2 linked regions of the Roseateles amylovorans genome follow. The protein of the gene in region 1 interacts with the protein of each later gene in a pairwise test. Links are inferred from orthologs where the notes say so. Each region holds a gene or a part of one and is shown in the gene's direction. Other genes may lie near its edges.

Evidence for each region.
Region 2: the proteins of uvrB (region 1) and uvrA interact in binary tests that used the Escherichia coli proteins (3 or more experiments, as listed by UniProt). The link is inferred for Roseateles amylovorans from one-to-one orthologs.

Annotation. Positions count from the first base shown.
Region 1 is NZ_CP104562.2:3,571,970-3,583,021, reverse strand. The notes cover bases 4,886-7,868. They hold uvrB (excinuclease ABC subunit UvrB), read left to right. Parts: upstream 4,886-5,297; coding sequence 5,298-7,439; downstream 7,440-7,868. Other genes in these bases: N4261_RS14785 (hypothetical protein), read left to right, coding at 7,559-7,789; N4261_RS14795 (amino acid aminotransferase), read right to left, coding at 4,886-5,130. Also shown: N4261_RS14820 (cell division protein ZapA), read right to left, coding at 195-557; cell division protein ZapB, read right to left, coding at 554-796; nth (endonuclease III), read right to left, coding at 891-1,529; electron transport complex subunit RsxB, read right to left, coding at 1,571-2,239; N4261_RS14800 (polyhydroxyalkanoate depolymerase), read right to left, coding at 2,236-3,546; more of N4261_RS14795, read right to left, coding at 3,928-4,885; N4261_RS14780 (low molecular weight protein-tyrosine-phosphatase), read left to right, coding at 7,993-8,463; N4261_RS14775 (Fe-S cluster assembly transcription factor), read left to right, coding at 8,628-9,161; N4261_RS14770 (IscS subfamily cysteine desulfurase), read left to right, coding at 9,268-10,488; Fe-S cluster assembly scaffold IscU, read left to right, coding at 10,569-11,009; iron-sulfur cluster assembly protein IscA, read left to right, coding at 11,017-11,052. UniProt on the Escherichia coli protein: The UvrABC repair system catalyzes the recognition and processing of DNA lesions. A damage recognition complex composed of 2 UvrA and 2 UvrB subunits scans DNA for abnormalities.
Region 2 is NZ_CP104562.2:6,035,813-6,047,292, forward strand. What follows is about bases 2,934-6,344. They hold uvrA (excinuclease ABC subunit UvrA), read left to right. Parts: upstream 2,934-3,267; coding sequence 3,268-6,144; downstream 6,145-6,344. Other genes in these bases: N4261_RS24980 (MHFG family PEP-CTERM protein), read right to left, coding at 6,151-6,344. In the rest of the region: N4261_RS24965 (putative bifunctional diguanylate cyclase/phosphodiesterase), read right to left, coding at 1-566; N4261_RS24970 (alpha/beta hydrolase family protein), read right to left, coding at 755-2,908; more of N4261_RS24980, read right to left, coding at 6,345-6,981; N4261_RS24985 (response regulator), read left to right, coding at 7,392-7,784; N4261_RS24990 (SWIB/MDM2 domain-containing protein), read right to left, coding at 7,878-8,321; N4261_RS24995 (sulfite reductase subunit alpha), read right to left, coding at 8,515-10,128; N4261_RS25000 (FAD:protein FMN transferase), read right to left, coding at 10,418-11,473. UniProt on the Escherichia coli protein: The UvrABC repair system catalyzes the recognition and processing of DNA lesions. UvrA is an ATPase and a DNA-binding protein. A damage recognition complex composed of 2 UvrA and 2 UvrB subunits scans DNA for abnormalities.

The DNA of each region.
Region 1 (11,052 bases):
CCGTGAGCCGCATTCCTGAACCCTAGGGGTACAGGTGGGCGAGGTCAGCAAAGCTTCGGGTTCATCTGACGCGAGACGCTCACACCAGCCTTGCAATGTTCCAAGCCCTTGCTCGCGAAAGCATCGGTTCAAGGAAATATAAAACTCACGCGAACGCAGTGGACGGTCTGGATTCTACGCGCGGCAAAGCGCGCTCACAGCAACTGCCCATCCTGGACAAGGGCTTCATCGATGCGTTTCATCAATGCGTCAAGATCGGGTAGGGCCGCACCCTCCATGGGGCCGTCATGGGAGCCATCTTGGGCGCCGTTGAGCGAGCCGGGGGCGCCATGGGGCACCGAGGCGCCAGCGGCTTGCGCCGCATCGCTCAGCGAAAACGCCAGATTGAGCGCAGCCAGCACCGCAATGCGCTCGCGGGCCTTGATCCGGCCGGCATCACGGATGGCGCACATCTCCTTGTCGACCCGTCCCACCGCCTTGGCCAACGCCGCTTCGCCGCCCTCCGGGCATCCGAGCAGATAGCTCTGGCCCATGATCGTGACTTCCATCTGTTTCATGCGCTGCTCTTCTGGGAGGCTGTCGGGGTGTCAGACGGGGTGTCCGTGGCTTCGAGCGGCAGCCGGTCCAGCAGCGCATCGACGCGCGCACGGGCTGCGGCCAGCCGCGAGCGCAGGCTGTCGCGCTCCTGACCGAGGGACTGCACCTGCTGTTCCAGCAGGGCGTTCGTGCGCTTGAGCTCCTCATGGCGCACCAGCAGGCGCTCCACACGATCGACAAGGTCGTTGATGCTTGACATGGTTCCTCGAGCAGTTCCTCAGGCGGGCGGGATGCCGGGATTGTAGGCGGCGGTTGTCGCGGGAGACGTGAGCGGACGTTGTCGGCGGTGTCGATCAACGCGCGGCAGACAGGGGCGCGCTGTCGCATTGATCGATGACGGCGCAGCGCTCGCACAGCGGCCGACGTGCCTGACAGACATAGCGGCCATGCAGGATCAGCCAGTGATGGGCATCGACCAGGAACTCTTGCGGAATGCGCTTGAGCAACTGCTGCTCGACTTCCAGCACATTCTTCCCAGGCGCCAGGCCGGTGCGGTTGCCGACGCGGAAGATATGGGTGTCGACCGCCATCGTCGCTTCACCGAACGCGACATTGAGCACCACATTGGCGGTCTTGCGCCCGACGCCGGGCAGGGCCTCCAGCGCTTCCCGGCTGCGGGGCACCTGTCCGCCGTGCTGTTGGACCAGGATGCCGCAGGTGGCGTACAGGTTCTTCGCCTTGGTGCGGTACAGGCCGATGGTCTTGATGTGGTCGGCCAGGCGTTCCTCGCCCAGGGCCAGGATCTTGGCGGGGGTGTTGGCCACCACGAACAGCCGGCGCGTGGCCTTGTTGACACCGACGTCGGTGGCCTGCGCCGACAGCAGCACTGCGGCAAGCAGTTCGAACACACTGGCGTATTCGAGTTCGGTCTGCGGCGACGGATTGGCGCGGCGCAGGATCTCGAAGAATTCGCGGACTTGGGTCTTGTTCATGGCGGCAGGCGGGCGGAATCGAGCAGCATCGGCGGGCGCACTCATGCGCCTCGCTTGGCGCGGGCACGGGCCAGCGCGGCTTCGATGACGGCGCGTTTGCGGTCCAACTGGACGGTATCGGTGATGTGCGAGGCCTCTTCCAGGTTCGCCAGCTTGTGGGCGGCCTTGGCTTCGAGTCGGTCGTCGTGTTCCTGCTTTTGTCTAACCAGGCGAATCTCATGCGCCCGGTAGCGCTGGCGGGCTTGCTCGGCCTGATCGGCACGCCATGCGGCCCAGCCGCTGCGGCCGGGCGTGATGTCGGTCAACGAGATGCAGTCCACCGGGCAGACCGGGATGCAGAGCTCGCAGCCGGTGCAGGCCTCGTCGATCACGACATGCATCACCTTGTTGCTGCCCACGATCGCATCGACCGGGCAGGCCTTGATGCACAGGGTGCAGCCGATGCACCAGTCCTCATCGATGACCGCCAGGCGCAGCGGCCCCTCGACGCCGTGTTCAGGGTTGAGAGGCAGGGCGGGGCAACCGGTCAGGGCGGCCAGGCGGGTGATGCCCTCCGCGCCGCCGGGCGGGCACTGGTTGATGGCCGCCTCGCCTCTGGCGATGGCGTGGGCGTAGGAATGGCAATCGGGATAGCCGCAGCGGGTGCACTGCGTCTGCGGCAGAGCCTGGTCCAGCCGTTGGACCAGCTCGTCAAGGGCAACAGGATTCACTCAGCGGTTTGGCGCGATCGGCGTGCGGAGGTGGCACGCTTGGGCGCGGCGGTGGATGTCAACGGGGCCGCATCGTACTTGGCAATGAAGTCCCGAATCACCGGATAGACCTTTTCCCGCCAGCGGCGACCCGAGAAGATCCCGTAGTGGCCGGCACCCACCGCGTCGTAATGGAACTGGTGCTGGGTGCTGATGCCGTTGCACAGCTCATGGGCGGCGCGGGTCTGGCCGGCGCCAGAGATGTCGTCGAGTTCGCCCTCGACCGTGAGGAGGGCGGTGGTGGTGATGTCCTGCGGGCGGACCCGGTGGCCGCGCACGTCCCAGGTGCCGTTGACCAGCGCGAAGTCCTGGAAGACCGTCTTGATGGTGTCCAGGTAGTACTCGGCGGGCATGTCCAGGACCGCGTTGTACTCGTCGTAGAAGCGGCGGTGGGCATCGGCGCTGTCGTCGTCGCCGCGGACCAGGTCCAGGAAGTAGTCGTAGTGGGAGGTGAGGTGGCGATCCGGGTTCATGGCCACGAAGCCGGTGTGCTGCAGGAAGCCGGGGTAAACCTCGCGTCCGGCGCCTGGGTAGTTGGTCGGCACCCGGTAGATGACGTTGTTCTCGAACCAGCTGTAGCTCTTGTTCATCGCCAGGTTGTTGACCGCGGTCGGGCTGCGGCGGGCGTCGATCGGGCCGCCCATCATCGTCATCGAGCGCGGCGTGGGTTCGCCCTGGCTGGCCATGAGCGAAATCGCCGCCAGCACCGGGACGGTGGGCTGGCAGACGGAGATCACGTGGCAGTCGGCGCCGACATGGCGGATGAAGTCCTGCACATACTCGACATAGTCATCGAGGTGGAAGGGGCCGTTCTCGAGCGACACCATGCGGGCATCGGTCCAGTCGGTGATGAAGACCTTGTGGTCCTTGAGCAGTTGGGCGACGGTATCACGCAGCAGCGTGGCGTGATGGCCGGAGAGCGGGGCCACCACCAGCACGGTGGGCTGCGACTTCATCTTGCCCAGCACCTTCAGGTCGTCGGTGTAGCGCTTGAAGCGCAGCAGGCGACAGAACGGCTTTTCCAGGGCCACCAGTTCCTGGATGGCCACATCCACGCCATCGACCTTCACGCTGTGGAGGTTGAACTCCGGCTTTTCGTATTCCTTGGCCAGGCGGTGCATCAGGTCCAGGCCGGCAGACAGCCGATGCGACATCGGTGTGTGCGCGAACGGCGACAACGGGTGGCTGTACAGCTTGGCGGAGGCGCTGGCGAATTCCGAGAAAGGGCTCAGGAGCGCGCGCTGGGTTTCGTACAACTGATAGAGCATCTGGCTACCCCTGTGGAGGAACGGTGAGACCGCGGTGAGACCGCCGGGAATTGGCATTGTGCAATGCAGCAATTCTAGGCCCGCCGATGCCGGGAGTGTGCGCCGCGTGAGCCGCAGCGGCATGCGTCAAAGTCGTGTCAGTGCCCTCAAATCGTCACAAATCGCCGGAAAACCGGGCCCGTGCCCGCCGGCCCGCCGCATTGTGGGGTTGGAGGTGTCGCCAAGGTGACGGGGTGGGGCGGTGGTCGATCCAAAAAGCAAACGGGGTCGACCGCATGGTGACGGTCGACCCCGTTGGGATCGCTGTGCGGGTGAGTGGCTGCCCGGCGTGCGGATGACGCTTGAGCGGCTGGGCGGGCGTCAGGCCCCGCCCGTGTCGGTTCAGGCCTTCTTGACCGCGGCAATCGCGGCGGCCACCGCCTTGATGTTCTTGCTGTTCAATGCGGCGACGCAGATGCGGCCCGAATCGACGCCATACACGCCGAATTCGCTGCGCAGTCGCTGCATCTGCTCGGTGCTGAGGCCGGAGTAGCTGAACATGCCCTTCTGCCGGGTGACAAAGCTCAGGTCTTCCTGGATGCCGGCGGCCTTAAGTTCGATCACCAGGGCTTCGCGCATCTGGCGGATGCGCACCCGCATGCCTGCCAGCTCTTCTTCCCATTGGGCCCTCAGGGCCGGCGTGGACAGCACTGTGGCCACCACCTGGGCGCCGTGGGTGGGCGGGTTGGAGTAGTTGGTGCGGATGACGATCTTGAGCTGGCTCAGGACCTTGGTGGTCTCTTCCGCATTGGCGCAGACCACGCTCAGCGCGCCGACGCGCTCGCCGTACAGGGAGAAGCTCTTGGAGAAGCTGGTGGAGACAAAGAAGTCCAGGCCGGCGTCCAGGAACTGCTGGATCACCGCGCCGTCTTCGGCGATGCCCTCGCCGAAGCCCTGATAGGCCATGTCGAGGAAGGCCACCAGTTGGCGGGCCTTGACGGTCTCGACCACCCTCGCCCACTGGGCGGGCGTCAGGTCATAGCCGGTGGGGTTGTGGCAGCAGGCGTGCAGCACGATGACCGTGCCCGCTGGCGCCGCATTGAGCGCCGTCAGCATGCCTTCGACATGGATGCCACGCTGGGCGGCGTCGTAGTAGGGATAGGTCTCGACGGTGAAGCCGGCGTTGGTGAACAGCGCCCGGTGGTTTTCCCAGGACGGATCCGAGATCAGCACCTTGGCCGCCGGGTTCAGTCGCTTCAGGAAGTCGGCGCCGATCTTCAGGCCGCCGGTGCCGCCCAGGGCCTGGACGGTCGCCACGCGCTTGGCCTTCAGGACCTCCGCATCGGCACCGAACACCAGCGCCTGCACCGCTTGGTCATAGGCGACGATGCCGTCGATCGGCAGGTAGCCGCGTGCCTTCGGGGCGGCCTGCATCTGCGCTTCGGCGGTGGCCACGCAGCCCAGCAGCGGCAGTTTGCCGTTGTCGTCGTAGTACACGCCCACGCCCAGGTTGACCTTGTTGGGGTTGGGGTCGGCATTGAATTGTTCGTTCAGGCCCAGGATGGGGTCGCGAGGGGCCATGGCGACGGCGGCGAACAGGGACATGGAGGCTTTCCTGACAGTGCGTTGGCAAGAGCGAAGAGGCAGTGAGCCGACAGGGATCGCCGGCTGCGCTACGCTGTCGTGTTGAGACGCCCAGCGAAGCCTGCCGATTGTAGGCAGGGAATGGTCGTCATCCTGGGTAACCCTGAGCGTAGCCTGAGAGTAGTCTGATGAGTCGATCCACTGTTGCCAAGCCTGTTGTCCCGCCCGCCGCCGAGGCGGCGAGCGACCCGGCACAAGCGCTGCCGAAGGGCGAATTCGTCTCTTTCGAAGGCTCTCCGTTCCAGCTCTTCCAGCCGTATCCGCCGGCGGGTGATCAGCCCACGGCGATTCAGCAGCTCGTCGAAGGGGTGAACGACGGCGAGAGCTTCCAGACGCTGCTGGGCGTGACGGGCTCAGGCAAGACCTTCACGATGGCCAACACCATCGCGCGGCTGGGTCGCCCCGCGATCATCTTCGCGCCGAACAAGACGTTGGCGGCGCAGCTGTACAGCGAGTTCCGGGAGTTCTTCCCGAAGAACGCCGTCGAGTACTTCGTCAGCTACTACGACTACTACCAGCCCGAGGCCTATGTGCCGCAGCGCGACCTGTTCATCGAGAAGGACAGCGCGATCAATGAGCAGATCGAGCAGTTGCGGCTGTCCTGCACCAAGAGCCTGCTGGAACGTCGTGATGTGGTGATCGTGGCGTCGGTGTCGGCGATCTACGGCATCGGCAACCCCAGCGACTACCACCAGATGGTGATGACGCTGCGGGTGGGGGACAAAGTCGGTCAGCGCGATGTGATCGCGCAGCTGGCGCGGATGCAGTACACCCGCAACGAGATGGAATTCACCCGCGGCCATTTCCGCGTGCGTGGCGACACCATCGACGTCTTCCCGGCCGAGCACTCGGAGCTGGCGCTGCGCATCGAACTGTTCGATGACGAGCTGGAAGGGCTGCAGCTGTTCGATCCGCTGACGGGTCAGATCCGGCAGAAGATCCCGCGCTTCACGGTTTATCCCTCCAGTCACTATGTGACGCCGCGGGACCGTGTGGTGGCGGCGATCGAGACGATCAAGGAGGAGCTGCGCGAGCGTGTGGCCTTCTTCATCAAGGAAGGCAAGCTGGTGGAAGCGCAGCGGTTGGAGCAGCGCACCCGGTTTGACTTGGAGATGTTGCAGGAGGTGGGCCATTGCAAGGGCATCGAGAACTACACCCGGCACCTGTCGGGCGCGGCGCCGGGCGATCCGCCGCCGACGCTGGTGGACTACCTGCCGCCGGATGCGCTGATGTTCCTGGACGAGAGCCATGTGCTGATCGGGCAATTCGGCGGCATGTACAACGGCGACCGGGCCCGCAAGAGCACCCTGGTCGACTACGGCTTCCGTCTGCCGTCCGCCATGGACAACCGACCGCTGAAGTTCGAAGAGTACGAACGCAAGATGCGCCAGGCGATCTTCGTGTCGGCGACCCCAGGCGACTATGAAAAGCGCCAGGCCGGCAACGTGGTCGAGCAATTGGTGCGGCCGACCGGTCTGGTGGATCCGATTGTGGAGGTGCGTCCGGCCGTTCATCAGGTCGACGATGTCCTGCAGGAGATCCGTGACCGGGTGGAGATCCATGAGCGGGTGCTGATCACCACGTTGACCAAGCGCATGGCGGAGCAGTTGACCGAATACCTCAGCGACAACGGGGTGAAGGTCCGCTATCTGCATTCGGACATCGATACGGTGGAGCGGGTCGAGATCCTGCGGGACCTGCGCCTGGGGACTTTCGACGTGCTGGTGGGGATCAACCTGCTGCGAGAGGGCCTGGACATTCCGGAGGTCTCGCTGGTGGCCATTCTGGATGCCGACAAGGAAGGCTTCCTGCGCGCCGAGCGCAGTTTGATCCAGACCATCGGGCGGGCGGCGCGCAACGTCAACGGCAAGGCCATCCTCTATGCGGACCGCATGACCGAGTCGATGCGCAAGGCCATTGGGGAGACCGAGCGGCGCCGCGCCAAGCAGGTCGCCTTCAACGCCGAAAACGGGATCACGCCGCGCGGCGTCGTCAAGCGCATTCGCGACTTGATCGACGGGGTCTACAGCGACAAGCCCGGACGGGATGACGCCAAGCTGATCCACGAGGCCGCCGAGGTCGAGGCGATGAGCGAGAAGGATCTGAGCAAGCGCATCACGCAACTGGAAAAGCAGATGCTGGAGCATGCGCGCAACCTCGAATTCGAGAAGGCCGCGCGGCTGCGCGATCAATTGGCGCAACTCAAGGAGCAGGCTTTCGGCGCGGCGGTGCACGACAACGTCGTGCCGATCGCGTCGGGCAAGTCGTAAGGGGTGGTAACGAACCCACTGGTTCAGGTGGTATCCCTGACATCTTCCTGAGACGAAGAGGGGTTGCTCGTGCAGTGGCTGCTATTGAGCCTCGGGCGGCGCCGGATGACCATGTCCACATGGACAAACGCCTCATCACCCTTGAAACGAAGTGGCGCACGGTGATCCCGACGCTCGCCACCAAAGCTGACCTCAGTGACCTGGAGGGTCGCCTGCGAGCCGAGATGCACAAAGGCTTCGGCGAGATGCAGCGCTGGGTCATCGGCACGACCTTGGCCAGTGTGGCGGCATTCGTGTCGGTCGTTGCCTTGATCTTGAGCGTGCTGCGCGCGGGGTGGTCAGGTGGGTAAGCCTTGGGCGTTGTGTGACTGTTGGGCTGCCGAACTGTTGAGCTGCCGGACTGTTGAGGTGCCGAGCTGCTTGGATGAGGAATGGTTGCCGGCACAGCATGCCCTGAAATCCAGGCACGCGACGTCCGCGGAAGGGTCATCGTGGCTGCGATAGCGGCGGGTTGACAGTTTGTAAAGACGATGCAGGCCTGGAGAATCTCACCATGTCCAGCGTTGATCTGTCTGTTCTCTTCGTCTGCACCGGAAACATCTGCCGGTCGCCCACCGCTGAAGGCGTGCTTCGCTCGAAGCTGTCGTCGCTGGGATGGGCGGACCGAGTCCACATTGACTCGGCCGGCGTGCAGGGCTGGCACGCTGGGGAGCCTCCGGATCCTCGCAGCCAAGACCATGCCCGAAAGAGGGGCTACGAGCTCTCCGGCCAACGGGCGCGCGCGCTTCGCCCGAATGATTTCGAGCGCTTCGATCTGATCGTGGCCATGGACGCCGGGCACCTGCGTGAATTGCGCCGTCGCTGCCCAGCGCCCCTCCAGCACCGGCTGGGGCTGCTCCCCGGCGAGGTCGAGATCCCCGATCCCTACTACGGCGGCCCGGACGGCTTTGAGGATGTGCTTGACCGAATCGAGCAGGGTTGCGAGCGTCTGGCGCAGCAAATCGTCGCCCGCATCGGCCCTTGATCGCGCCTCCGGGCGCGTGTCGGGGGTAACCCGAGCAAGCTTTTGCTTACCCGAGTAGAATGCTCACCTATAGCGAGGGGTTAACCCTGCTTCGTGAGTCGGTCCGGGGTCGCCGGGCTGCCGCTTCAAGGTCCTGCTGCCTTCACCGGCCAAGGAGAAGTTCGATGCGTCTCACCACCAAAGGTCGTTTTGCTGTCACCGCGATGATTGATCTGGCGCTCCGTGAAAACGGCGGCCCGGTCGCACTCGCGGCCATCAGCCAACGCCAGCAGATCTCGCTGTCCTACCTGGAACAGCTGTTCGGCAAACTGCGCCGTCACCAACTGGTCGAAAGCACCCGAGGTCCCGGCGGAGGTTACTCGCTGGGCCGGCGTTCCGATGAGATCACCGTGGCCGACATCATCGTGGCGGTCGACGAGCCGATCGATGCCACCGGCTGCGGCGGCAAGGAAAATTGCATGGGTGACGACACCGGCCGCTGCATCACGCACGACCTGTGGACCGCGCTGAACAACAAGATGATCGAGTATCTCGACTCGGTCACGCTGCGCAAGCTGGTGGATGACCAGCTGGCCAAGGGCGTCACTGTGGAAGAAGCCCCGATCAAGCGCGCGATCTCCAGCACGCCGGTCGTCAAGCCGATCCGCATCACCGCACCCAATTCCGTGTTTGCACTGGGCAATGCCCTGAGCAAGTAGGCCATCGGTCCTCCGCCGGGCCGTCGGGCCACGACGGGCCACGATGGGCGGATGTGACTGCAAGCGCCAGTTTCCGTACCAGTTGGTCAGAAGAAGAAGCTATCCCATGGACATGACCCCGCATTTCCCCATTTACATGGACTACGGCGCCACCACGCCGGTGGATCCGCGCGTCGTCGACGCGATGATCCCGTGGTTGCGCGAACATTTCGGCAACCCGGCTTCGCGCAGTCATGCCTGGGGCTGGGAGGCGGAAGAGGCCGTCGAGAAGGCGCGCATCGAAGTCGCCAAACTGATCGGCGCGGATCCGCGTGAAATTGTCTGGACCTCCGGCGCGACCGAGTCCAACAACCTGGCGATCAAAGGTGCTGCGCACTTCTACCAGAGTCGCGGCAAGCATCTGATCACCGTCAAGACCGAGCACAAGGCGGTGCTGGACACCACGCGTGAGCTGGAGCGCCAAGGCTTCGAGGTGACCTACCTCGATGTCCAGGAAGACGGACTGCTGGATTTGGAAGCCCTCAAAGCGGCGATCCGCCCCGACACGATCCTGATCTCGGTGATGTTCGTGAACAACGAGATCGGCGTGATCCAGGACATCCCGACCATCGGCGCGCTGTGCCGTGAGAAGGGCATCGTGTTCCACGTCGACGCCGCCCAGGCGACCGGCAAGGTGGAAATTGACCTGGCGACGCTGCCGGTCGACCTGATGAGCCTGGCCTCGCACAAGTCCTACGGCCCGAAGGGCATCGGCGCGCTGTATGTGCGTCGCAAGCCGCGGGTGCGTCTGGAAGCGCAGATGCACGGTGGCGGTCACGAACGCGGTCTGCGTTCCGGCACATTGCCGACACACCAGATCGTGGGCATGGGCGAAGCCTTCCGCATCGCGCGGGAAGAAATGGCGACCGAGCTGCCGCGCATCAAGGCGCTGCAACAGCGTCTGCTGGACGGGCTGAAGGACATCGAGCAGGTGTTCATCAACGGCGACATGACCCGTCGGGTGCCGCACAACGTCAATGCCTCCTTCAATTATGTGGAAGGCGAGTCGTTGATCATGGGCATCAAGGGCATTGCCGTGTCGTCGGGATCGGCCTGCACCTCCGCGAGCCTGGAGCCCAGCTACGTGCTGCGTGCCTTGGGTCGCAGCGATGAGCTGGCGCACTCGTCGCTTCGGATGACGATCGGTCGCTTCACGACCGAGGAAGAAATCGATTACGCCGTCTCGCTGCTGAAGGACCGCGTGGCCAAGCTGCGCGATTTGTCGCCCTTGTGGGACATGTACAAGGATGGCGTCGACATCAGCACCATCCAGTGGGCGGCGCATTGAGCGTCCCACATCAGGCATCAAGCGACAAGCGGTCCGCGTGAACGCAGTGAACGCATAAACAAGACGTTGGAGAAACAGCCATGGCATACAGCGACAAGGTCATCGACCACTACGAAAATCCCCGCAATGTCGGCGCCTTCGACAAGGGCGACGACACCATCGGTACCGGCATGGTGGGCGCACCCGCCTGCGGCGACGTGATGAAGCTGCAGATCAAGGTGAACCCGGCCACGGGCCTGATCGAGGACGCAAAGTTCAAGACCTACGGTTGCGGCTCCGCGATTGCGTCGAGCTCGCTGGTGACCGAATGGGTCAAGGGCAAGAGCCTGGACGAAGCGCTGTCGATCAAGAACACCCACATCGCGGAAGAGCTCGCGCTGCCGCCAGTGAAGATCCATTGCTCCATCCTGGCCGAAGACGCGATCAAGGCGGCGGTGGATGATTACCGTGCCCGACACCACACCGGCAGCGCCGCTTCGGCGACCGCGGGTGCTGCTGTCGACGCGACCGCGACGGCCTGAGGTCGACATGTCCGTCACTCTGACCGAAGCGGCTGCCCGCCAC
Region 2 (11,480 bases), 2.5 Mb from region 1 along the record:
CGCTGCGCCACCGCGCTGGCGAGCTGCTTGAGGCGATCGATCGGCCGCACGAAGCGCAGGTAGAACACCAGCAGCACGATGGTCACGCCGACCAGCACCTGGATGCCGACGATCAGCGCCGTCTGGCGACGTCCATCGGCGAGCAGCCGCTCCTGCGCAGCGTCATCGAAGTGGACCCGCAGGATGCCCAGCACCTTGTCCTCGCGACGGATCATCGACGCCAGGGTGACGGTGGGCCAACCGGGATCGCACTTGGTACGGACGATGTCCGGCGTGTCGGGACGTTCCTCGCTCAGCTCGACACCGCAGACATTCACATCCGACAGCAACTGGTCCAGGGCGCGCTGCACGGCGGGCGTGTCCACCGTCCAGAGCGGATCCGACAAGCCGGTGGCGGCCAGGGTCAGGACGGCGGCACGCTGGCCTTCGAGCAGCGGCTCCAGGCTGCGCCGGACCATGGCGTCGCTGAAGAACAGCAGCAGGGTGGCCGGGGCCACGATCCCCACGACCACCGCCAGCAGGATGACACTGCGCAGCGACAGCGAGGGCAGTTGGACTTTGAACAAGGTGGGCGCTCGGGGAGTCCGGACCGAAACCATTGTGCAACGGTCCGGTCCGGATGCCCGTCCCCAGGAGGGGGCGCCGAGGAAGAATGCCGGGGAGGCCACCTCACGGTGCCTCGGACGGCCTTCAGGCGGATGCCGTCCGCTTCAGCGGGACGGCGGACCGCTCGGCGCATCACTCAGGGCGCCAATCAGGGCGCCGAGGCCGGCGTGGCGGCAGGGGCGGCAGGGGCGGCAGGGGCGGCAGGGGCGGCAGGGGCGGCAGGTGCGGCAGGCGCCGGGGACGGCTCCGTACCGATGTACTTCGCCAGGAAGCGTTCCATGCGTCCGTAGAAGTCCACGTTGTTGGCCAGCTTGGCCCAGCCGTGGCCTTCGCCGTCGTACACCACCCATTCCACATTCTTGTTGCCTGCGGCCTCGACGGCGCCCTTGAATTCAGTGCCGTGCTTCAGGGGGACCCGGTCATCGCTGGCCCCATAGGCCAACAGAAGGGGCTGCTTCAGTTCCGCTGCGCGCTGCAGCGGGGAGGTCCGCCGGAATTGCTCCGCATCCTTGACCCGGTCACCGACCATGGCGACCATGCCAAAGTCCTTCCAGACATCGGAGGCGTCGCTCCAGTGCACCGTGTAGAGCATGTCGATGTCGGTCACACCCACCCAGCTCACACCGCATTGGTACTGATCGGGATCCTTGATCAGGCCCATCAGCGTGGCATAGCCGCCATAGCTGGCGCCGGCAATGCACACCCGCTTGGGATCGACCCACCCCTTCTTGACGGCCCACTTGAGCGAATCGCTGACGTCGTCCTGCATCGCCAGGCCCCATTGCTTCCAGCCGGCGCGGAAGAGCTTGTCGCCGTAGCCGGTGCTGCCGCGGAACTCGGGCTCGATGACCACATAGCCGCGCGTGGCCAGGAACTGCGAGACGGGGTTCCAGGGCCATTGCGTGCCCTGGACATACGGTCCCCCGTGCACCAGCACCACCGCCGGACGCGGACCGGCGGCCTTGCCTCGGGGCAGGGTCACCATGACCGGGATCTCCAGCCCGTCGCGCGCCCGGATGCGGACCAGGTCCCGCTGTCCCATCTCGGACGCCTTGATCCAGGGCCGGCTGCTGCCGATCATCTGCATCTTGCCGCTCGCGCCGTCATACAGATAGAACTCCGCAGGCTGCACATCGGATTGCGACACCACCAGCACCCGCGACGAGGTCAGGCATTCGCCGCACTGCAGCACATTGGCACGACCGGGCAGCAGCTTGTCGACCGCGGCCTGCCACGCCTTGAGCTTGGCGTCGAACCACAGGCTGCCCGGCGCGTCGGTGCCGAAATACAGGCCCAGGGCACGTTTGCTGGTGCGGTCGTAGGCGAGCCCGCCCATCACATCAAAGCCCTTGGCGGAGATCAGCGGTTGGTCTTCGATCTTCAGCGTCTCAGGATCGAGTCGAAACAGCGCGGTCGTGCCTTCGGCATTGCGTTTGGCGATCAGGCGCAGGCCCTGGCCGTCGGAGCTGATCGGCGTGGGCGGCGGATCGACATACAGGTCGCCGGTCTTCCAGCGGATCCAGTCGCCCCCTGGCCCCTTGAGGTAGGTGGCGACCTGGTTGACCTGACGGGTCTGCAGCGCCCAGGGCTGCCCGGTGGCATCCACCCACCAGGCCTGGGTGCCCTGCGGGGCGCCCTCGTCGACGAAGCGACGGATGCCCGTCTCCACATTCAGTCGCGCGAGTCGCACGGCGCGAAGATCGCCTTTGGTGTCACCGCGGTAGTTGGTCACCACGACCTCGCTGGTTCCGTCGCGCGGCACTGCGCCGAGCGCCCAGTCCGGCGTCAGGGTGCGGTCCACCACGCGGCTGGAGGTGCTGTCGCGAACGCCGAACTTCGGCGTGATCAGGATGCGCTCATTGCTGCCGTCACGGTGCACCGACCACAGGCCGCTGCCTTGCAGACCGCGGACATTGCCCTCTTCGGTCAGTCCGGCGGTGTAGACGAGGTAATCGTTGTTCACCCAATAGAAGCTGCCGATGGAGGCATCCCCGAAGCCGGCGACCACCTTGGCATTTTTCGGCTGATCGACTTCGATCACCGCCAGCATGCTGTCGCCCTCACCGCTGCGCACGACGGCGGCGAGGTAGCGGCCGTCCGGCGAGAGCTCCGCGTCACGCATCTGCGGCTGACGGAAGAAATCCGCCAGCGCCGGCTTGCCCGGAGCCACCGGAGTTTGACCCTGGGCCGAGGCTGACATGCCCGACACCCCCAGCGCCAGGCCACCGGCCAAGGCCAGACAAGACAGCACGCGACCTGCGAACGAGGGCCCGCCGACCGGGCGGCTTCCAATTCGACTCATGTACTCCACTCCCTGCATCCGATTGGATGGATCTGACAGAACGGCGGATTGTCAGGACAGCCTCGGGCACGCGCGGTACTTTCTTACCCTGACTTGACGAAGCGCCCCCTCTGCCCTGCGGGCGCTTCGGCGGGCGTCCTGCCATCCGACGTCAGCACGGCCAAGCGCCGGTTGGGCCCTGGCCCTATCATGGCGAGTTCGGCTTCCCGCCTCTTCGGCTCTCTTCAGCAGTCTCCCGGCCCATGTCCACGAAAGTTCCGCCCGCCGCTCCCGTCCCGTCCGACGACTCCGCCGCGCGTCCGGGACATCCTTCGGCCGTCGGTTTGACCCGGGCCGCCCCCATCACCGGCGAGACGCCGATGATCCGTGTGCGCGGGGCGCGCACCCACAACCTGAAGAACATCGACGTCGACCTGCCGCGCAACCAGCTGGTGGTCATCACCGGTCTGTCGGGGTCGGGCAAGTCCAGCCTGGCCTTCGACACGCTGTATGCGGAAGGCCAGCGCCGCTATGTCGAGAGCCTGTCCGCCTACGCCCGCCAGTTCCTGCAACTGATGGACAAGCCGGAGGTGGATGTCATCGAGGGCCTGTCGCCCGCGATCTCCATCGAGCAGAAGGCCACCAGCCACAACCCGCGCTCGACCGTCGGCACCGTCACCGAGATCCACGATTACCTGCGCCTGCTCTATGCGCGCGCCGGCACGCCCTTCTGCCCCGATCACCATTTGCCGCTGGAAGCCCAGAGCATCGGCCAGATGGTGGATGCGGTGCTGGCCATGCCCGACGAGTCCCGGCTGATGCTGCTCGCACCGGTGGTGCGCGACCGCAAGGGCGAGTTCGTCGAGCTGTTCCAGGACCTTCAGGCCCAGGGCTATGTGCGGTTCCGCATCGACGGCCAGACCGTGGAAGTGCCGGATCTGCCGGCGCTGAAGAAGGCCGAGAAGCACGACATCGATGTGGTGGTCGACCGCATCAAGCTGCGCCACGACAGCATCGACACCCTGCGCCAGCGACTGGCCGAGAGCTTCGAGGCCGCGCTGCGCCTGGCCGACGGCCGGGCGCTGGTGCTCAACATGGACAGCAGCACCGAGTCCATCTATTCCAGCAAGTTCGCCTGCCCGATCTGCAGCTACTCGCTGCCGGAGCTCGAACCGCGCCTGTTCTCCTTCAACTCCCCGGTCGGTGCCTGCCCCTCCTGCGAGGGTCTGGGACAGGTCACCGTGTTCGATCCGGAACGGGTGGTCGCCTTTCCGACGCTGAGCCTGGCCAGCGGTGCGGTCAAGGGCTGGGATCGGCGCAATGCCTACACCTTCTCGATGCTGGAATCGGTGGCGAAGCATTACGACTTCGACATCGAACTGCCCTTCGAGGAACTGCCCGACACCGCCCGCGCGGTGCTGCTCAACGGCTCCGGCGACGAGGAAATCACCTTCGTCTACCAGGCCGAGGGCGCCAACGGCCGCAAGCGCAGCGTCAAGCGGGCGCATCCGTTCGAGGGCATCCTGCCCAACTTGCAGCGCCGGTTCCGCGAGACCGACTCGGCGGCGGTGCGTGAGGAACTGGTTCGCTACCAGAGCGCCAAGCCGTGCCCGCACTGCGAGGGCTCGCGCCTGCGACGCGAAGCCCGCAATGTGCTGCTGCAACCGGCGGATGCTGCCGACGGCGAGCGCGGCAAGCCGATCTATGAGGTCGAGCACGCCACCCTGCGCGAAGCACTGGTGTACTTCGAAGGCCTCAAGCTCAAGGGCGCGAAGGCGGAAATCGCGGACAAGGTGATCCGCGAGATCGCGTCCCGGCTGCACTTCCTCAACGATGTCGGCCTGAACTACCTCAGCCTGGACCGCAGCGCGGACACGCTCTCCGGCGGCGAAGCCCAGCGGATCCGTCTGGCCTCACAGATCGGCTCCGGCCTGACCGGCGTGATGTATGTGCTGGACGAGCCCAGCATCGGCCTGCATCAGCGGGACAACGACCGCCTGATCGCCACGCTGCGCCGTCTGCGGGACCTGGGCAACTCGGTGCTGGTGGTCGAGCATGACGAGGACGCCATCCGCGCCGCCGACCATGTGCTGGACCTGGGCCCCGGTGCCGGGGTCCACGGCGGCCGGATCATGGCGCAGGGCACGCCCGAGGAAGTGGCCGCCAATCTCGAGTCGTCGACCGGTCGCTACCTGAGCGGCGTCGAGCGCATCGAAGTGCCCCAGCACCGCCACACGCTGGCGGACAGCGCCGACGCGCGCACGCTGAAGATCGTCAACGCGCGGGGCAACAACCTCAAGGGCGTCACTGCGGAATTCCCGGTGGGCCTGCTGACCTGCGTGACCGGCGTCTCCGGCTCGGGCAAGAGCACGCTGGTCAACGACACCCTGTATGCGGCCGTCTCCCGCAAGCTCTACCAAAGCCACGCGGAACCCGCCGAGCATGACGAGATCGAGGGCATGGACGCCTTCGACAAGGTCATCAACGTCGACCAATCGCCGATCGGCCGCACACCGCGCTCCAATCCGGCGACCTACACGGGCTTGTTCACGCCGATCCGCGAGCTGTTTGCCGAAATGCCGACCGCACGCGAACGCGGCTACGGCGCCGGCCGCTTCAGCTTCAACGTCGCGGGCGGACGTTGCGAATCCTGCCAGGGCGACGGCGTGCTGAAGGTGGAGATGCACTTCCTGCCGGACGTCTACGTTCCCTGCGACACCTGCGGCGGCAAGCGCTACAACCGCGAGACGCTGGAGGTGCTCTACAAGGGCAAGAACATTTCCGAAGTGCTGGGGCTGACGGTGGAGGACGCGCTGGGCTTCTTCAACGCCGTGCCGACCCTGGCGCGCAAGCTGCAGACGCTGATGGATGTGGGCCTGGGCTATGTCAAGCTGGGCCAGAGCGCCACCACGCTTTCCGGCGGCGAGGCGCAGCGGGTCAAGCTGGCGCTGGAGCTGTCCAAGCGCGACACCGGCCGCACGCTGTACATCCTGGACGAGCCGACCACCGGCCTGCACTTCGCCGACATCGCGTTGCTGCTGAAGGTGCTCCATCAGTTGCGCGATGCGGGCAACACCATCGTGATCATCGAGCACAACCTCGATGTGATCAAAACCGCCGACTGGCTGATCGACATGGGCCCCGAAGGCGGCTCCGGCGGCGGACGGCTGCTGATCGCCGGCACGCCGGAAGCGGTGGCCGAGTGTGCCGAGAGCCACACCGGGCGCTATCTGAAGCCGTTGCTCGCGCGCGGCTGAGGCCGCTCAGCGGCGTCGACAGGCGCTGACCGCCAGCGCCGCCAGACCGAGGACAAACAGCGCCCAGGTCTGGGGCTCCGGCACGGCCGGAACGGCTGGGAAGACAGGTTGCGCGGGAAGGTCAGGCACCGTCGGCACGGTGGGGAGGTCGGGCGTCGTCGGCGTGGCTCCATGGCCTGATGACGTCACCTGCGGCAGCGAGATGAGCCCGGGCACGGTCGTTCCCGCCCCACCGAGGCTGGGCGATCGAATCAGGCTTTCAGCCGACGCGACGGGGTTCGGCAACACGGCGACCTGCGCGAAGCTGACGCCCTCGCCAGTGCCGGCACCGCCGCCTTCGGTCATGGGCGCGCCGGCGCCAGGCGGATCGAAGGCCAGCGCGGACGTCTCTTCATCGCGCGCCTGCGAGGGCGAACCGCCGACGCCAGGCATCGTCGTCGTGCGGGTGATCCGACTGACATTGCGGCACACCGTCGGCACCAGGATGCACTGACCGTCTTCGCAATAGACCAGGCCGCGCTCCAAGGTCTGGGCGGTCCACTTCCCGCGCGAGACCGAGCGGCACACCTGGCCGTTGCCGAAATGCATGTCACGGATCTCCGCGCCATACGCATGTCGGCCCACGATGCGGTCGCGATGGATGTCCACGATCTCGTCGTAGCGGCGGGCGGCCATGCGCGCCTGGAGCTTGGCGCGCGTGGCCACCGGAATATCCGGATAGCGGTCCACGGCGGCCACCAGATCGCCCATGAAGGGGTTCGCTCCAGGACGGTCCCAGGAGCAATGCGGCAGCGTCACCCCTGACGCCGCCAATGCGACGGATACCACCAACGACATGCTTGTTCTCAGTCTCTTTGTTCGCGGCGATCCGCGCCCGCCATCGGGGTCAGACCTTGCCGTCGTCACCCGTTTCAAGATGTATCCGCGGGTGTGGTCGCAGTGTAGGGAGCAGTCGTTTGTCGTGGGTGCAGGGCCCCCTCAGCCGAGGGTGGGATCCCTCGGGATTTTTGTCACATTTGGCTCACACATCGCACGCGTGACGGGGGAAGCGACGGACCGGGCCGGCGCGGGTGGTGCCGTTGACCTCGAACGGATGGACGGGCGACCGGCCCACGCAGACCGGATCACATCGGCGTCGACAGCCGTCTTCGGGCCGTCGACATCGCCGGACGACGCCGACAGCGCATCGCCACCGCCCTCAGGGACAACGCTGACAGGGCAGGGGTTTCACTGGTATCGTGGCTTGCATGTCCACCGCTGCCCTGCCTGACACCGAACGTCATCGCCACGTCCTCTATGTCGAGGATGACCGCATCAACATCGTGTTGATGGAGGAGGTGTTTCGTTTGATGTCCGGCTGGACGCTGCATGTCGCCGAAACCGGCGCGCAGGCGATGGACATGCTGCCGAAGGTGATGCCGGCCCTGGTGCTGATGGACATGAACCTGCCCGACATGAACGGGCTGCAACTGATCGGCTTGGTGCGTGCCGATCCACGGCTGGCCGGCCTGCCCTGTGTCGCCCTGTCGGCGGACGTGATGGACGATCAGCGCCAACGCGCCCGTGCGGCCGGCTTCCAGGACTACTGGCTCAAGCCGATCGACGTCCGACGTCTGCGCGAACAGCTCGAGCGCTTCTGAGCGGCGGGGCCGCTGCGTCGCGCAGGCGTAAAAAAGCCCGCACGAGGCGGGCCTTGTACGAACCAGGACAGGCCGCAGAGGCCTGCGCCGGGTTCAGTCCTTCAGATGGCTGTTGATCAGCTTGGTCATCTCGAACATGTCCGCCTTGGCCTTGCCGAAGATTTCCTTCAGCTTGGCGTCGGCGTTGATGACACGCTTCTGGGCAGCGTCTTGCAGGTTGTGCTTCTTGATGTATTCCCAGACCTTCTTCACCACATCGGTCCGCGCCAGCGGCTTGTCGCCGACGATCGCGGCCAGCGCGGGGCTGGGGGTCAGGGCCTTCATGAAGGCGGCGTTGGGCGTGCGCTTCTTCGCAGGAGCTGCCGCCTTCTTTGCTGCAGGCGCCTTCGTGGCCGGCGCCGCCTTCTTCGCTGGAGCGGCGGCCTTCTTTGCGGGGGCCGCCTTCTTCGCCGGAGCGGCGGCCTTCTTGGCCGGAGCCGCCGCCTTCTTGGCCGGAGCCGCCTTCTTGGCGGGCGCGGCCTTCTTCGCAGTTGCCATTTCGATTCTCTCCATCAAGGGTTGTTGATGTGCCGGGCCCTGGTGAAGGTCTGACGCCTTCGGTACTCGTTGGCACCCTGCGCGGGCAATGGTACTGCGCACCTCTCTCATTGAGAAGGCTTTACGAGGGGGGAAACGTCTCGGAAGTCAACGCCGGACCCTCGGTTTGTCGCAGGGGCGCATCACTCGAGGCTCAATACACGTCCCTGCGATAGCGGCCTTGCTGGATCAGCGCGTCGACATCGGCATCGCCGAGCGTCTCGCGCAGCACCGCATCGACCGCGCCGGCCATGCCTTGCAGGCTGCCGCAGACGTAGATCGCCGCGTCCCGAGCGACCCATTCGCGCAGCCGTTGCGCATGGCGCGCGAGCAGATGCTGCACATGCACGCGCTCCGGCTGATCGCGGGAGAACGCCAGATCCGCATGCGCGAGGAGACCGCTGCGCTGCCATGCCTCGATCTCGTCGCGGTAGTGGGCGTCGTGCGCGGACTGCCGCTCGCCGAAGAGCAGCCAGACCGGCGCCACGGCGGGGACGGGCATCGGCAAGGCCTGCGGCAAGTTCGGTGTCGGGACGGCATCGGCGGGCATCTGTGATGGCCATGCTGTTGCCGCTGGCGATGGCCATTGCGCCGGCGACGGATCGGCCGTCCGAACACGCGGGTCCGCCGTTGGCGACATCGACGAGGACGCCGACTCCAAAGCCGCACGCGCCTTCAGATGCGCGCGCAGGCCTGCGAACCCGGTGCCGTTGCCGATCAGGATCAACGGACGTGACTGGTTGGCGCCGATGCGGAAACTCGCATGCGGCCGCAGCCGCAGCGCGACGGTGCCCCCGATCGGCAAGCGCTCGGTCAACAGGCCCGAAGCCAATCCCGGGCTGCCGTCCTCGCGCTCGGTGCGACGCACCATCAACGCGACGCAGCCGTCCGACGGGAGCGAAGCGATCGTGTATTCACGCGGCCGGTGGGCATCGTCGGCTTCAGCGCCGTTGCCGTTGCCGTTGCCGTTGCCGTTGCCGTTGCCGTTGCCGTTGCCGAGGGTGACGTCATCCGTCCCTGGCGGCTCGTCATCGGCCAGCACGGGGCGTACTTGCACCAGATCGCCGGCTTCCCAGACAGGCGCTGCCTGGTCGTCCGCCGGCGTCAGTTCCAGGTGATAGACCGGCCCGCCCTGGCTGCCCGGGTTCAAGTGGTGGCGCGCGCGCAGCCGCCACGAGGCGAAGACCGGCGCCTCCCATTCAGCCAGATCCGCGGTGCCCGCCAGATGGCTGAGCCGCTGCCGCCAGTGCGCGATCGCCTGCGGATCGCCGCGATCGACGTCGATGCGATCGAACAACGCGGCGGTGCCGCAGGCCCTCAGCCATGCGTCGAGCGCACGGCCGAATCCGCAGAAGTGGGTGTAGGTGCGGTCGCCCAGCGCCAGCACACCCACCTGCAGCGTCGACAGCGACGGCGTATCGGCCGCACTCATCAGGTCTCGGGCAAAGGGAACGGCGCTGTCCGGCGCATCACCTTCCCCATGGGTGCTGACGATGAAAAGGGCATGGCGGGCCGCCAGGAGATCGGCCCGACCCACCTCGCCCAGCGCAGCCACGCGGACCGGCATGCCGGCCAGGTGCAGCGACCGGGCGGTCTGCCAGGCGATCTCCTCGGCCTGGCCGGTCTGGCTGGCATGGAGCACCAGCACGGGCACACCGGCATCCGCTGCGGGCAGCAGCGCGGCCGCATCCGCCGCGGCCTTGCGCTGGCGGCGGCGGTGCCGCCACCAGACTGCGGCGCACATCAATGAATAGAGTGCGATCAGCAAGATCGCACACACGGGACGGGACAGGATCACGGACGCTTCTCTCTCACGACGCGAGCTCGGCGCACCCCGTGCACCACGCTCGCCAGGCTCTTCACTTTCGGCTCATCACTTTGGCTCATCGGCCGAGGCACACCCGTCGGGGCGCATCCGCCCGGCCGCATGATGCCCGGCGCTTGGCGTGCCGGTCGATGGGCCCGAACCTTCTGGCCGTGCCCACTCGGCGCGCCGGTGGCCCGGCGGGCATTCGTCCGTGGCCATGCGGTCACCCACGTGCTCATGCGGTCCGGCCTCACACCATCAGTTCGCGCATCGACGCCGAGAACTGTTCCTCGAATCCGCCGCCCTCCGACGCATCACGCCGCCGCACCAGCAAAGCCGCCAAGCCGAGTTGGTTGGCCAAGTCGAGTCCGGCGTCCGGTCCCAGCACCATCAGCGCGGTCGACCAGCCGTCGGCCCACATCGCCTGCTCGTGGACGACGGTGACCGAGGCCAACCCGTGCGTCACCGGCCGACGGGTCCGCGGATCCACGGTGTGGGAGCGGCGTTGCCCGTCGTCGTCGAAGCACTTTCGGTAGTCGCCGGAGGTCGCGACGGCCAAGCCGTGCAGGGCCATCCGTACCGGCGCGAGCCCGCAGTCGTTTGACGGCGGCTCCAGGTCCACCCACCAAGGTTGTCCCTCGGGCTTCAGGCCCGCGCCACGCAATTCGCCGCCGATCTCCACCAGATGGTCGCGAAGGCCCAGCGACGCCAGCACGGCCGACACCTGATCGACCGCATGGCCCTTGGCAATGGCCGACAGGTCCAGGGTCGCGCCACCGGGTTGCGTCAAGCGGCAGGCAGAGGTGTCCCAAGTCAGCGACGACCAGCCGCAATGCGCGCCCGCGCACTCGGCTGCGGACGGCGGTCGAAAGCCTGGGGCATCGTGCCGCGGCGACAGCGCCGTCGGGCCGGAGGGACCAAATCCCCACAGCGCGACCAGCGCGCCGGCTGTCGGATCGTAGGCGCCGTGGCTGACCGCCGCGATGTGCAGGGCCGCATCGATCACCCGCGCAAAGCCCGGCGAGAGCCGGTGCATGGTTCCGGCCGGGGCGCGGTTGAACCGACTGATCTCGGAGTCAGGCACCCATTGGCTCATCTCGGCGATCACCCGATCGCAGACCTGGACGATCGCCGATTCGATGGTCGCCAAGCGAAGCGAGGCCGGCCCGACGAACCGGACCGACCAGGTCGTGCCCATCGTCTCGCCCGCCAGCGCATGCACGCGCTGGCCCAAGGCGGGCGGTTCGCCGTCGATGCGCAGCGGGACCAGGACGCGGGGCGCCAGCGCCCCGCCGTCCACGCTCACGTCGCAC